3 regions of the Bacillus hominis genome follow, and region 3 is predicted to be linked to each of the others. Evidence: riboswitches for the same ligand, from Rfam matches in the RefSeq annotation. Region 3 holds a riboswitch; each other region holds the start of a gene.
What was found. Region 3 has a riboswitch for thiamine pyrophosphate ahead of tenA (thiaminase II). Riboswitches for the same ligand answer to the same signal wherever they lie in the genome.
Positions count from the first base shown of each region.

Region 1 (5,457 bases), 310 kb from region 3:
ATTAGTTGTTTTAACTGTTGGAATGATTCCGTTTTTAGGACTTATTATTCCAAATATCGTTTCCATCTATCGCGGAGACAATTTGAAAAATAGTTTGCCTCATACTGCATTGCTAGGAGCAGTTTTTGTACTAGCTTGCGATATACTCGGTAGGGTCGTCATTTATCCGTACGAGATTTCTATTGGTTTAACAGTAGGAGTAATCGGAAGCGGAATCTTCCTTTATTTATTGATGAGGAGAAACGCATATGCAGCATAGAAAACCGAAGAATTATAAGTTGATGTTGGTAATACTTGCAGTTTTAGCTGTAGTGTCCGTTGGAATCTTTTTGTTCATTAACTTAAATATGAACACATTAGAGTATGCGTTACCAAGAAGAGCGAAGAAAGTACTAGCAATGGTAATAACGGGCGGAGCAATTGCATTTTCGTCTATGCTTTTCCAAACAGTTAGTAATAACCGGATCTTAACACCGAGTGTTATCGGTTTAGATTCACTTTATATGTTCGTACAAACTGTTGTTGTATTTGTATTTGGATCGCAACATTTTGCAATGATGAATACGAATGTAAATTTTCTTATATCGGTAAGTGCAATGGTGATTTTTTCACTATTTCTCTATAAATTTCTATTTAAAAGAGAAGGAAGTAATATATATTTCTTACTCTTAATCGGATTAATATTTGGGACATTCTTTCAAAGTTTATCGTCCTTTATGCAAGTGCTTATTGATCCAAATGAGTTTCAAATTGTGCAAGGAAAGATGTTTGCAAGCGTCAATAACGTGAAAACAGAGTTACTTACAGTGTCTATTATTGGGATTGTATTAGTTATTGCCTACATATATAAAGAGTTGAAATTACTAGATGTATTATCGCTCGGAAGAGAAGAGGCAATTAACCTAGGCGTAGATTATGACAAAGTCGTGAAAAAACTTTTAATTGCAATCGCAATTTTAGTTTCTATTTCTACGGCCTTAGTTGGACCAATTACGTTTTTAGGATTATTGGTAGTCAATGTTGCACGTGAATTCTTGTATACATATAAGCACAAATATTTAATTATAGGTTCTATCCTTATTAGTATCATTGCCTTAGTAGGTGGACAATTGATTGTTGAGAGAGTGTTCGAATTTAACACAACTTTAAGTGTCATTGTTAACTTCGTCGGCGGTGTGTACTTCATTTATCTTCTATTAAAGGAGAGCAAGTCATGGTAGAAGTAAGAAATGTATCAAAGCAATATGGTAATAAAAATGTTGTTGAAGATGTTTCTATTAAAATAGCAAAAGGAAAGATTACATCTTTTATTGGACCGAATGGTGCTGGGAAAAGTACAGTTCTTTCTATGATTAGTAGGTTACTAAAAAAGGATGCTGGTGAAATTTATATTGAAGATAAAGAAATTGGTGAGTGGAATAGTAATGATCTAGCTAAAAAAATCTCTATTTTAAAGCAAACGAATCATATTAATTTAAGACTTACTATTCGAGAATTAGTTAGCTTTGGTAGATTTCCTTACTCACAAGGGAATTTAACACCAGAAGATTGGCAACATATTGAGGAAGCTATTCGCTATATGGAGCTTGAAGATATTGAACATAAATATTTAGATCAACTAAGTGGTGGGCAGAGGCAAAGAGCTTATATTGCGATGGTAATTGCTCAAAATACTGAGTACATTTTGTTAGATGAACCACTTAATAACTTGGATATGAAGCACTCCGTACAAATTATGAAAGTGCTAAGGCGCCTTGTTGAGGAACTTGGAAAAACAGTTATTATCGTAATTCATGATATAAATTTTGCTTCTTGTTATTCAGACCGTATTGTCGCTTTAAAGGACGGGAAGGTCATGAAAGAAGGTCCAACAAATGAAATTATTGATAAAGCTGTTTTAAAAGATATTTATGATATGGACATCCATATAGAAGAGATATCTGGAAATAACATTTGTATTTACTTTTCATAAGAGAAAGTTATTTTTGATAGTGTAAATGCACTATCGATTTAAATAATTTAAAAAAATTTATTGAGGTGATTGAAGTGAAAAAATTAGCGATGCTACTATTAACTTTCATGCTTGCTATCGTCGCTGTGGCATGTAGCAATAATGCTTCTACTGACAAAAAGACAGAAGCTAGTGAAAGTAAAACGAAAGAGATTACAATTAAACACAAATTAGGTGAAACGAAAGTTAAAACAAACCCTAAAAACGTTGTAGTATTTGACTTCGGTTCATTAGATACATTAGACAAATTAGGTGTAGAAGTAGCTGGTGTTCCACAAAAAAATGTTCCTGAATACCTTTCTAAATACAAAGATAAAAAGTATACAAACGTTGGGGGCTTGAAAGAGCCAGATTTTGAAAAAATTAATGAAATGAACCCAGAATTAATTATCATTTCTGGAAGACAATCAGATTCATATAAAGAATTTGAAAAGATTGCTCCAACTATTTATGTAGAACAAGATACAAAAGATTACATGAAATCATTTAAAGAAAACACAGAAATGTTAGCAAAAATCTTCGATAAAGAAGATGCAGCGAAAAAAGAAATTGCAGCAGTTGAAAAAGATGTTAAAGCATTAAATGAAAAAGCTACGAAAAGCGATAAAAAAGGTTTAATCCTTCTTGCGAATGATGGTCAAGTAAGTGCATACGGTCCGCAATCTCGTTTCGGTATTATTCACGATGTATTTGGTGTAAAACCTGTTGACACAGAACTTAAAGCAGATACACATGGTAATAAAGTTTCATTCGAATATATTCTTGAGAAAAACCCAGATTACATCTTTGTAGTAGATAGAGGCGCTGTTGTTGGCGGAAAATCTTCTGCAAAACAAGTTGTTGAAAACGAAATCGTTAGCAAAACAAATGCTGCGAAAAACGGTAATGTAGTTTACCTTGATGCAAACTACTGGTACCTATCTGGTGGCGGACTTGAGTCTGTATCAGAAATGGTTAAAGAAGTATCAAAAGGTCTAAAATAATTATAAAAAGAGTGATAGGATGAGTTTCCTATCACTCTTTTTATCTCGCTATTTGCGGGAAGTAAAACTCCCACCTCAAAATTCAGCTGGAGCAAAGAAGTTAGGTGGGAGTCTGGCTGCCCGTAACGCCCGATTGGTGAAGGCTAATAATGAACAAAACCCCCACTGATTAAAGTTTCACTTTATATGGAAAAGTAAAGAACTTGTTATTTTACTAGAATAAGAGTAGACTTTGAAGTAGATGAATAATAAACACATGGGAGTTTGTGGATGCAAACTGAGAGTATGACTAATCCGTCATTGACCATTTGAACCTGTTGGATAATGCCAGCGTAGGGAGAGTGTAAAAGCACATGTTCAGGCACTTTGCGTACGCAAAGTGCCTTTTTGTGTATCTCCCATCATTATAGTTAGGAGATGAATTGAATGAATGTACAAGAAATTAGTAAAGTCGTGGAATTGGTGAGAGAGTCTAATCCACTCGTGCATAATATTACAAATATTGTTGTAACGAATTTTACAGCAAACGGATTGTTAGCATTAGGAGCATCGCCTGTAATGGCGTATGCAAAAGAAGAAGTAGCAGAAATGGCTAGCATTGCAGGAGCTCTTGTTTTAAATATGGGTACACTTCGTCCTGAAGAGGTAGAAGCGATGTTACTTGCTGGTAAATCAGCAAATACGAATGATGTACCAGTATTGTTTGATCCAGTTGGGGCAGGAGCAACTTCTTATCGAACAGAAGTTGCGAGATATATTCCAGCTGAAATCGATTTAGCTGTTATCCGCGGAAATGCAGCTGAAATTGCTAATGTTATTAATGAGAAATGGGAAATTAAAGGTGTAGACGTTGGTACTGGAAATGGTAATGTTGTAAATATTGCAAAACAGGCAGCGGATGAATTAAATACAGTTGCGGTAATTACTGGAGAAGAAGATGTTGTTACAGATGGAGAGCGAACTATTCTTATTCGAAATGGCCATCCTATTTTAACGAAAGTTACTGGAACAGGTTGTTTACTAACTTCTGTAATAGGAGCATTTGTAGCGGTAGAAAAGGATTATGTAAAGGCAACAGTAGCCGCATTAACATTCTATGGAGTAGCAGCAGAAATAGCGGCTTCGAAAACAGTAGAGAATGGACCAGGAAGCTTCCAAATTGAATTTTTAAATCAGTTAGCGAATACAACTTCAGATGATATTGAGAAGTATGGAAAGATTGAAGTTATACAGTAAGGAGGGGAACTAGATGTCGCGTATTACAATGGATGAAATGTCTAGGTTATTACCAGTATATTTTATTATGGGAAGTAACAATTGTACGAAGGAGCCACTACAAGTATTGAGAGATGCACTAGAAGGTGGTATAACAATTTTTCAATTTCGTGAAAAGGGAGAAGGGGCTTTAACGGGAGAGAAACGTATTGATTTTGCGAAAGAACTACAATCGCTTTGCAAGGAGTATGGTGTATCATTCATCGTAAATGATGATGTAGAACTAGCTCTCGAGTTAGATGCAGATGGCGTGCATGTTGGACAAGATGATGAAGGAATTACATCTGTTCGTAAAAAAATGGGAGATAAAATTATTGGAGTATCTACACATACAATTGAAGAAGCACGCTGGGCGATTGAAAATGGAGCCGATTATTTAGGAGTTGGTCCAATCTTCCCGACGAGTACGAAAAAAGATACGAAAGCGGTTCAAGGAACGAAAGGTCTAAAGTATTTTAGGGAACAAGAGATTACAATACCGATCGTTGGGATTGGTGGTATTACAATTGAAAATACAGCGTCGGTTATAGAAGCGGGTGCGGATGGTGTTTCAGTTATTTCAGCGATTAGCTTAGCGGAATCTGCGTATGAAAGTACGAAGAAATTAGCTGAGGAAGTAAATAAGAGCTTGTAGAGGCGCAAAATGAGTTATTTCGTTTATCCCGCTATTTACGGGCAGCCCGATTGGTGAGGGCTAATAATCAGTGGGGGATGAACAAAACTCCCACTGATTAAAGTTTCACTTTATTTAAACAAACGTTTGATTAAAAAAGCACAAACCCTTTTAAATTGTAGGTTTGTGCTTTTATTTAAAACATAATTGAAATTAAGAGCATTCCAATTCCGATAGAAGTAAAGGTTGCAATCAGGCCAGGAATCATAAAGCTATGATTTAAAACATATTTACCAATTCCTGTTGTACCAGTGCGATCAAAATTAATTGCAGCAACGATTGTCCCGTAGTTTGGAATGAAGAAGTATCCATTTACTGCAGGGAACATTGCAATAAGTAATGCCGGCGGAATACCAAGTGATAGTCCAAGTGGCACTAAAGCACGAACTGTTGCTGCTTGGCTATACAGTAAAATAGATAGAATGAATAGTGCGATAGCAAATAGCCATGGTGCACTTGTCACTAAGTGTTGAATTGATCCTTGAATTATATTTAAGTTTCCATTGAAGAAAGTA
Region 1 is NZ_JAUCFS010000005.1:410,261-415,717, forward strand. It holds gene QUF93_RS04535 (ABC transporter permease) at 1-259, shown strand, start outside; gene QUF93_RS04540 (iron chelate uptake ABC transporter family permease subunit) at 249-1,220, shown strand; gene QUF93_RS04545 (iron ABC transporter ATP-binding protein) at 1,214-1,972, shown strand; gene QUF93_RS04550 (siderophore ABC transporter substrate-binding protein) at 2,047-2,994, shown strand; TPP riboswitch at 3,241-3,350, shown strand; gene thiM (hydroxyethylthiazole kinase) at 3,421-4,230, shown strand; gene thiE (thiamine phosphate synthase) at 4,244-4,903, shown strand; gene QUF93_RS04565 (anaerobic C4-dicarboxylate transporter family protein) at 5,079-5,457, opposite strand, start outside.
Region 1: it holds a riboswitch for thiamine pyrophosphate, as region 3 does, so the genes downstream of both, thiM (hydroxyethylthiazole kinase) here and tenA (thiaminase II) in region 3, are expected to answer to the same signal.

Region 2 (5,457 bases), 1.8 Mb from region 3:
TTTATCGAATATAGTTTTAAATTCTTATAAAACTATATAATTTTGGAGTTGGTTAATACGTTACAAAAAACTGACCGTGTAATCATTATGGTCCCTCCACTTTCAAAAGTGTTTGTTACATTTTTCTCATCATCAGGAGAATCTATTTCATCACAAGTTTTGTCTAATACATCTCCATACCCTGTATCAATGTTTGCACTTAATGAACTTGAAAGTGAATTATTTGAGGTCGAGTTAAAACCAATACCACTTCATTTAAACCACGAATAATGGAAGTCACTTTACTACTCACATAAGAAACTGAGGTAGTAGTCTTTTTAAAATCACTATTTTATTAAATTCCACATATACAATCGCTTGTCCATTTCGCTTTGCTCTATCATTGCCTTTACTATTAGTAACACGAATTTTTCAGAGGTGAATTATATTGGACAAGTTTTTATCCTCCGCTGCATTAAATCCAGGTTCAATCGGACCTACACTCCCACCTATGTAACCCCCAGGTGTTACCGGGTCCACTGGCAACACTGGACCGACTGGCGATACTGGGCCTACCGGAATCACGGGACAGACTGAGCCAAACACAATAGAATCTGCATTTCGAGCTATAAAAAACGATATTGATCAAGTTATACCTACCCTTACCGACGTAATTGTTACCTTTGAAATCGAATCATTTGATTTTGCAAATGAATACAACAATGTTAATAACCGTAATTTTTCCATATAATTCTTACTTCCTTTCTTCATTTGTCTTGATCATCAAAAAACTATAAAAAAAGGTATTGTCTATACCTATGTATAGCAATACCTCTACTCTTTATCCAATTACATCTTTTACATCAGTATTCACTGGCCACTTTTCTAATGTATAAGCCATATCCCAAAATGAATATTCATATTGACTACTAATAATAAAATGCTGTTTCATACGATTACGATCTGCCTCTGTTACTGTCTCAGCTATAGCATCTAATCGAGCAATCTGTTCCTCAACTAACGTGCGGAACCAATCAGATCCATAAGCAGAAATCCATTCTTGATAAATTGGCTCTTCAGGTTGACACACTTTTAAACGTTCACCGATTTCATAATATAACCAATAACAAGGTAAAATAGCTGCAATAATATCTCCTAAATGCCCTTCATAAGCTGCACGATACATATGAGATGTATATGCATATGCAGTTGGCGCAGGAATAAAATTATCTTTTTCTTCTTTCGTAATCCCTAATTTTTTTGCGAAATTCTCATGTAATGATAACTCAGCTTCATAAGTATTTTGTGCATGATGCGCCATACGAGCCGTCGTTTCTAATTCAAGAGCCTTTGCAGCACCTAACGTTTGTACTCTAGCAAAATGACTTAAATAATACGAATCTTGAAGCACATAATAACGAAAACTAGCTAAATCTAACGTTCCTTCGCCAAGTTTTTTTACAAAAGGGTGATTAAAACTTGCTTCCCAAATTGAATCTACTTCTTTACGTAATGATTGTGAAAAAGTCATTTAAATCCCTCCAATAGTTTATAAAACATAAGTATTTATCCCATATATTAAAGCTGTAAAATAAAAAAACTTTCTTTACAGGCGTAAAGAAAGTGAATTAGACGATATTAATTTATGCATTAAATATCTTGTCTTTCCCACTTCCCTACGCTGGCATTAACCAGATCAGGTACTAAGAGTCTCAAAATTCCATTTGATCTCAGCCTATAAAAGGCCCCCCTAGTGGATAAATATTTAGTTGTCGTATTGTAATTATCATAGCATACTTCGTGGAACTATCAAAAGTTTTAATTGTACAATTATCTTAAAAACCTTCTTCTTTCCTTACTTTTAATGAAGTTTCAATTATCATATCTAATAGTTTACTATAATTAATTCCAGCCGCATCTGCACTTTTTGGCAGTAAACTTGATTGTGTCATCCCTGGTAATGTATTAACCTCCATTACATATGGAATTCCGTCCTTCACCATCATATCAACCCTTGCATAAACACTACATTTTAATACTTTATAACAAGCCAGTGACGCTTTATTTACACGTTCCTGTACTTCAGCTGGAAGTTCTACAACTTCTTCAACTGTACTAGTATCATCATATTTTGCATTGTAGTCAAAGAACTCAGCAGCATGTCGAATTGAAATGATAGGTAACTGTTGCCCATCAAAAATTGAACATGTAATCTCGTCACCTTTTATATACTTCTCAATTACGACTTCAGAATCCCATTCGAATACAGTTTCTAGCATAGAGATTAATTCATTTTTATCATTGACGATCTTTACTCCAACACTCGAGCCGCCAGAGTTTGGTTTTACCACTAACGGAAATCCTAGCTTATCTAACTCTTCAAGCTTTAGATCCTCCATTTTTGTAAGTTCAATCCAATCTGGTGTTTCTACTCCTTCATAACGCAAAATCTTTTTTGAAAGATTTTTGTCCATACATATACCGCTAGATAACATGTTGCTGCCGCTATATGGAATACCTAAACTCTCAAGCGTTCCTTGAACTGTCCCATCTTCTCCGTATTTTCCGTGTAATGCTAGCAATGCAAAATCAATGTCTTTCGCTTTTTCAATTAAATCCATTTTTTCATTTAACGTAATTGGAACTATTTCATACTTACTCTTATCTAAATGTGCAATCATTTCATTCCCAGTCATAATTGATACTTGTTTTTCAGAGGATACTCCTCCCATAATAACGCCAATTCTCATCTTCTCATCTCCAAATTTCATTTTTTAATGTGTCACCAATTATTTGAATCCCGCTAACTATTTCCTTTTCTTTCAAACGTGAAAAGCCTAATCGGAAGGTATTCACTCCTCCTCCATCAGAATAAAAAACATCTCCAGGAGAAAACGTTACGCCTTTCTCATAACACTTTTGTAAAAGTGTGCGGGCATTAATTTTTTCTTCTAACTCTATAAATAAATGAAGTCCACCATCTCCAGTCATTCTTTTAAACGGAATGTACTGATTACATGCCTCAACAGCTAACTCATATTTTTTCTTATAAACAGATCTTGCTTTTTTTAAATATTTTTCAAAATATCCTTCATGTAAATATTGAAACAGAACAGCTTGATCTAACGTAGAAGTGTGAATCGTTCTTGCTCTTTTTACACTTTCTAAATAATGTATCAGTTCTTTATCTGCAATAATCCAACCTACACGTAAACCAGGGAAAAGTACCTTCGAAAAGCTACTAATATAAATCACATTATTACCAGCCCCAGAAAAAGTTAATAATGGCGCTAAATGTGAACCTGAATAACGTAATTCTTCATTAAATCCATCTTCTATAATAGGAATCTTGTATTTTGAAAATAACCTCATCAATTCCGTTCTTTTCTCCGAACTCGTAACAATACCAGTTGGATTATGATAAGAAGGAATTAAATACGCAAAATCAAAATCCATTTCACGCAAACTTTTTTCTACTTCATTCGTATCAATACCATCATCATTCATATTAATCCCATGAACTTCAAGTCCATGTAAACGAAAAAGCTTCAATGCAGCATGGTGAGTTGGGTTCTCACAAATAACACGCCCTGATTTCTTCGATAAAGAAGATAATACAATATCTAATCCTTCTGTAAATCCATTTGTAATTAGAATATCTTTGTTCGAAATATCTACACCTTTCATTTCCATGTAATGAAGTAAATAATTCATTAACGGTCTATAACCTTTTGCATATCCGTAGTTCAATACGATATCCCCTTCAATGGACATACGAGTAAGAAAAGCTCTTTTGAAATTTTCAACATCAAATAGCTTTTCATCCGGGGCAATACTATTAAAAACAATCATTCCTTTTTCCCAGCGAACACCATGTTTCATTAAATCTAATTCATCCGCTAATGCGGTAACTGTATTGAGTTTATTTTTCCAATCTATTTCAACAGACGAGGTGTTAGATATATCCACCTTCGCAACAAAATTTCCTTTTCCTTTAACTGCATAAATTAATCCTTCTTGTTCTAAATCCGCATAAGCAGCGAGTACTGTATTTCTGCTCACAGATAGTAATTCACTCAGTTCGCGGGTTGATGGGATTTTTTGGTTCCCTAACAAATGCCCTTTCATAATCATCTTTTTCAAATAATCCTTTAATTGAATATAAACGGGACGATCTTTTACAACTTTAAAATCCTTAAACAATTCCTTACCCCCTGCAATTATTTTTGCATATTTATTTCCTTCTCAAAAGGTCCACTACATATGTATTTTTTATGCATAGCGGTACGGTTATCAAGCCTATAAATCCTTTCGATATAAATTGATTACATCTTTCAAAGCGGCTGCGGCTGCCCCACGTGGGTTTGAGGCCCCTCCAAGCGTTGTCACTTGTCCCATTGAATCCGTAAAGAATGTAACTCCTTTTTCGATACTATTTATATTTGCTAATGGATGTTCTTTCTCTAAATTACAAGGTTGTACACTAAGGTTTACTTTTCCATTATCATCTTTATATGCTGATGCAATTAATTTAATAGATTTACTTTGTTCCTTTGCATTTTGAATTTGTTGCGTTGTAACATGCTCTATTCCGTTTATTTGTATATCTTTGAGTGAATAATCTGTTCCCATTAAACTATTCGTCAAAAGTAATAATTTACAAGCGCTATCCATCCCGCTTATATCTAATAACGGGTTAGTCTCCGCAATCCCTTTATTTTGTGCTTCTTGCAACGCCTCTTCAAACGTCTTATCTTCTTCATACATCTTTGTAAGAATATAATTTGTTGTCCCGTTCAATATTCCTTCTATTTTTTCAATATGACAACCTGCTAAACTTAGTTGTCCAATGTCTAATGTTGGTAACGCAGCGGCAGTTGCACCGCTATATCGAATACGTGAGCCTGAAATACGTGCTGCCTCATTAAGTTCACTCCAAGCTGTAACAAGTGCGCCTTTTGAAATAGCTACTACATCCATTTGATTTTCAATAGCTTGTTTCATATACTGTTTCCCTGGATTTCCATTTTTAAGATTTGTAGCAGTTGATTCAACTAATACAGTACCATTTATATTAATCGTTCCACGGTCCTCTGGATAATGTTCGATATATTTTTCAATTGCAGCAGAACCACTACCATACTTCAATAAATCATTAATCTGCAAACCTTTCCCGTTATGTATTGCAATATTTCTTCCTATCACGCCACTAACAACTAAATCAATTCCATATGTTTCATTTATATATAAATATTTTTCGTTTAATAATTTGATAAACTCTCTTCCCACTGTCCCATATCCTGATAATATAACTCGAATTTTCATAATATCCCCCCATATTTTTCTACCAAATCCCTCTTTCAATATAATATAAAGCGCCCTCGAATTCCATCGAGAGCGCTTTATATTATCTATTTCGGTAACCGTGATAATTTTTCTGCAATTGTTCTATAAAACTCTTGAATATTAGAAAATCCT
Region 2 is NZ_JAUCFS010000005.1:2,483,224-2,488,680, forward strand. It holds gene QUF93_RS15280 (hypothetical protein) at 43-270, shown strand; gene QUF93_RS15285 (exosporium leader peptide-containing protein) at 428-496, shown strand; gene tenA (thiaminase II) at 821-1,510, opposite strand; TPP riboswitch at 1,636-1,741, opposite strand; gene QUF93_RS15295 (D-alanine--D-alanine ligase) at 1,815-2,729, opposite strand; gene pdxR (MocR-like pyridoxine biosynthesis transcription factor PdxR) at 2,734-4,182, opposite strand; gene QUF93_RS15305 (homoserine dehydrogenase) at 4,279-5,304, opposite strand; gene QUF93_RS15310 (esterase/lipase family protein) at 5,391-5,457, opposite strand, start outside.
Region 2: it holds a riboswitch for thiamine pyrophosphate, as region 3 does, so the genes downstream of both, tenA (thiaminase II) here and tenA (thiaminase II) in region 3, are expected to answer to the same signal.

Region 3 (5,457 bases):
GAATTTGTTCATTTGCTCTGGCCATAACAACATCTGGCTGATAATATAGACCAACTGTCACTTTCCCTGCTGCAGCTAACGTTAATGGATCAGTCGGATTAGAAGGGAATTTAATATTTACCTTTACTCCTTCTTCTTTAAAGTATCCTTTTTCAATTGCTGCATAAATAAAACTATGTACCGCATTTGGATACCAATCTAGCATGACCGTTATTTCTTTCTCTTTTTTACTCTTATCTGATGCTGAATTACTCGAGCACCCTGCAATCATTGCAACTAATAATGTAAATACAAAGATGCGTTTTAAAAATTTCATGAATGCTTCCTCCAACTAATAAATTTCTTTTCTAATATCGAAACAAGTATGACGAAAAAAATAGCTAATAATGATAACAATACAATTGGTGCAAATACACCAGCTCCATCTAACTGCGTCATCATTCTTTTACTGAAATATCCAAGCCCAGCTTGTGCACCGAGCCATTCTCCAATTGCTGCCCCGATAACACTAAGCGGAACTGCAATTTTTAACGCTGAGAAAAAGTAAGGAAGAGCAGATGGCAACTTTAGCTTTAGAAAAACATCTTTTTTTGTTGCACCATACGTAACTAAAAGCTCCTCCCATTCTTTCTTCGTACTACGCAGTCCGTCATACGTATTTACCGCAATTGGGAAAAACGTAATTAAGACAGTGACAACAACCTTGCTCCAAATGGTATATCCAAACCATAAAACAAATAGTGGCGCAAGTGCTGTAATCGGGATTGTTTGAGAAGCTACTAATAATGGATAAAATGCTCTTTCCATCCACGTATTCGCATTCATTAACATTGCTAGCCCCACACCTAATACGACAGAAATAACAACACCTATTAAAACGACGGATAATGTTGCCGGTAAATGAACCGTAAATAATATATCTTTTAGTTTCCATATCTTCATTACGATTGCAGACGGTGACGGTAAAATGTACATCTCATCTACAATTCTTGCTCCTACTTCCCATAGAGCAAGTAAAACTCCACTTAATATGAGGGCAGGTAATAACTCCTTCAAGCGATTCATCATACGAGTACCTGCCTTTGTAACATACTAAGGAGCTCTTCTTTAAGCGCTAGCACTTCAGGCTTATATAAATCTTTTCTTGTTCGGTTACGATCAAGCGGCACAATTCGCTCAGTTAAAGTTGCTATCGGTTGATTTTCTACAACCAAAATTCGATTAGAAAGAAACAATGCTTCTTCAACATCATGAGTGATAAATAAAATTGTTTTTTCCCACTCTTTCCATTGTTCAAACAACCATTCTTGCAAAGATGCCTTCGTTAAAGCGTCCAATGCACTAAAAGGTTCATCTAACAATAATATCTCCCCACCTGTTAATAAAGTTCGGATAAAAGATACGCGTTGTCTCATACCACCAGATAAATCTTTCGGATATTTTTTCTCGTACCCTTGTAAACCAAATTTATGTAACAGTTCTTTCGCTTTTACTTGCGCTTCTTTCTTCTGTACACCTTGGCACTCTAGCGGCAGGGCCGCATTCTCAATAATCGTCCTCCACGGCAAGAGCATATCTTTTTGGGGCATATACCCTACAGGATGACTCTTTGTTTCTGTCAGCTCTATCTGTCCAGTACTTGCCTCTTCTAAGCCTGTAATAAGGCGAAATAAAGTACTTTTCCCGCATCCACTCGGTCCGATAATACTTACAAACTCTTTATCTTGTATAGAAGCATTTAATTCATCGATGATTGGTTTCTCATCATAATGAAAGGAAACATTATGAAACTGTAGTATGTTCTTGCTCCTCAAAACCCCACATCTCCTTACGATAAGCCATATCCCAGAATAAATATTCAAATCGGCTGGAATATAAGAAAATCTCCTCTAATCGGTCTAGCTCTTTCTCTGACTTTCCAACTGCCATTTCATTTAATAAATCTATTAACCAAATACAAAGGTTACCGTATTCTTCAGAACTATATCCTTGAATCCATTCACCAAAGAACTCATGATCTCTTGCTCCAGGAATATCATTTAAACGCTTTCCAATCTCCCAATAGCTCCACATACATGGAAGTAAAGCTGATATTAATTCTGCAAGTGTGCCATTTTGAGATACAGACATCATGTAATTTGTATATGCTAAATTTTTAGCAGATGGTTTTGCAGATTCCATCTCTCGTGCAGAAATACCAAGTCTTTTTGCATATTGTTTATGAATCGTCATTTCACCATTTAAAATGCCATCAATTTGCTCTGCAAATTTTGCCATAACTTGTGGATTCGTTGCCTTTACAACCCCAATTGCATATAGCTTTGCATAATCTAGCAAATATAAATAATCTTGAATAATATAGTACTGGAATTTGTCTTTTTCCAACGTACCATCCCCCATACCTACTACAAACGGATGATTATGACTTTTCTCCCAAACAGGCTGCACCGTATCAAATAATCTTTCACAAAATTTCATTTATAATTCCCCTTCCTATATATCTATTTATCTCAATAAAAAAACCACTTCTGTGTATAAGAAGTGGTTACAGCAAATAAAATTATAATTTATTCGTTGTTCCACTTCCCTTCGCTAGTATTATCTAGATCAGGTGTTGTAAGGGTTAAGGATTATTCCTCTCTCAGCACATCAAGCACCCCTAGTGGTTTCAATATGAAATTTTTAAATAAAAAAGCCCCGTTTCTATACGCAAAGAAACGGGGACTCATTGTTAGTGTCCGTATTGCTTCCCTACGCTAGCATAATCTAGATCAGGTAATAAAAAGGATCAAAGACTTAAGGTCTTACTCTCAGCTGGCAACACCAGCCCTCCTAGCAAACTATAAAATTATCACTGTCAGTATAACACCGCCATAAGACATCATCAACTGTTTTAATTTTCTTAATTGTGAATTAAATACGAGCGTGTTAAACACATATAAATGCGACCCCACAAATGATATATACAATATTTATATATGAACCTCTCTTCTAACATTATTTATTTTTATTGATTTCATATTACATTTATGTGAATACGACCAATATATTATATCTTTATACTATAATAAAATTACAACTATACAACTAGAGGAGGTCTTTATTACATGAATATGAAAGCTACAGCTTTAACAGCAACTACTATCGCAATTGCTTCTTTACTTCCTTCTATGGGAGAATCCGATATACAAACAGCGGCTGCTAAGCAACCATCTACAGTAAAAACTGGATATGTAAAAATTGACAACGTTGCACTACATCAAAATAACCATGCAGACAGTGCAATAATTGATAACATTCGATTTAATAGCCCGGTTACTATTCTTGAGACAAATCCAGATTGGTATAAAGTATCTGTTAACAACAAAACAGGCTATATGAAAAAAGATGCAATTCTCTTCAAAAAAAATGTTCAACCAAAGAATCAATATATCGTAAATGCCAACGCATTAAACGTTCGTTCTGAACCTAATACAGAGTCTTCTATTCTAGATATATTACCAAATGGTCAATTCATTACCATTCAAGGTGAACAAGGGGATTGGTACAAAATATTACATAACGGTCAAATTGGATACGTACAAAAAACATTTGTATCTAATGGATCCACACCTCTAGTAAAAGGTGTAACTGTACAAGGTTCTCCTTCTTATACTGTTGCAACACCAAAATTAAATGTACGTAGCAACGCTAGTACAAGTAGCACTCTACTTGGCTCATTACAAAGTGGTACACAAGTACAAGTAGTAGAAACGGTAGGTACTTGGTATAAAATTCGTTTTGGCACAGGATACGGATATGTAGCAAAACACTATGTAGTGCAAAATCAAAATCAAGCACAAGCTAAAACAGCTCAACCTTCATCAATCCCAGCAGTTTTCAAATTCCCTACTCAAGGGAAAATCAGCTCCACTTTTGATATGCGCTGGGAGCAAATGCATTATGGTATAGATATAGCAGCACAAGGAAATGTCTCTATTCAAGCTGCTGCTGCAGGTAAAGTTGTGAAATCTTATTATTCAGCTAGCTACGGCAATGTCGTGTTCATCGCCCATCAAATAAATGGGAAATTATATACAACAGTTTATGCTCATATGAAGGATCGCACTGTACAAACTGGTGATCAAGTACAAACTGGACAATTAGTAGGTCATATGGGAAACACAGGTCATTCATACGGGCAACATCTCCATTTTGAATTACATAATGGGGAATGGAATTTTGAAAAAACAAATGCAGTGAACCCACTGCCATATTTAGTTAGGTAAATTTTATGCCACGCGATATACCTCTCTTTATTGAATACCTGGCCTTTTTAGGTTTAATCTGTTGTCTAGTCATTTATAATACGAACACTGTATTTTTATCTATTATTATTGCTTTTGTTGCTTTAGAAATCATTATGGAAGCATTACAAATGCGGCTAAAACAAAAAATTGCCCATATTTATAATGCAATTTTTCTTTTGAGTGCTCTTATAACAAATATAATTAGTAATGGTTTTTATTTATCTACCGTACTTCCTGTATTCTTTATAGGTGTTTTATTATTCATAGCTAGATACGTTAATGTTCCTAATAACCAAAAACATGAACAAGAAGCTTAGAAAGAGGAGACACTGTGTACCAATCTTTCAAAGATAATCCAATTCAATATATATTGAATTTATATAAAAAAATGAATACTTTTTTTGGTATACAAGGAAGTTATACTGCACAATTTCTCCTTTATGGAATGTTATTTCTTATCTTAGTTACTTTCTCCTTGTTTTACTAACAAAAAAGGATCTCACATAAACTTGAGATCCTTTTTTAATTTATATTAATTTTTAATATGTAAAATATGGTTTATCCACAAGCGTATTTTTCATAAATAAAACTAAGATTATATTTTTTCTCTAAGCTCATTCTTTGTTCATCGTCGCACCAATAGAAAAGAATATCATGAATCGTTGCATAACGCTTATTTTTAAGAAATAGTTTAAAGAATGATGGTAAACAATCATGTAATTGTATAAATATATAATTGCGTAGTATTTCTTCTTTGTATTCAATTCCCTTACAAATATACAGTAATTCTTCACAATAATATGCATGTTGTGGAACTTGGATCATTTCGAAAAATGGTACATACGATAGTAACTTTCCAATAAAATGACCATACCGATCCATTACCCCTATCGTCATATGCTCCATCATTTCTTTCATCACATATAAATAATCATCTACATGAGTTGTCTTTAAAGGGTCTAATCGATCGGAAATTTGAGAAAGTACAGCTTTTTGACAAGCTAAAACTGCTTGACTAGGTCCATAATATGATAGAAAGTCTGTACACTTACGATACTTTCGTAATAAGTCATGTGTATATAAATCATACACAAAAGTATTACAATGCATTGCTAAACTCATCATATCACTATTTAATTGCTCTTTTGACAGTAGCTTCGCTCGCTTA
Region 3 is NZ_JAUCFS010000005.1:717,230-722,686, reverse strand. It holds gene QUF93_RS06145 (ABC transporter substrate-binding protein) at 1-316, opposite strand, end outside; gene QUF93_RS06140 (ABC transporter permease) at 313-1,065, opposite strand; gene QUF93_RS06135 (ABC transporter ATP-binding protein) at 1,065-1,814, opposite strand; gene tenA (thiaminase II) at 1,783-2,478, opposite strand; TPP riboswitch at 2,568-2,671, opposite strand; TPP riboswitch at 2,732-2,844, opposite strand; gene QUF93_RS06125 (SH3 domain-containing M23 family metallopeptidase) at 3,108-4,268, shown strand; gene QUF93_RS06120 (hypothetical protein) at 4,274-4,606, shown strand; gene QUF93_RS06115 (DUF3965 domain-containing protein) at 4,848-5,457, opposite strand, start outside.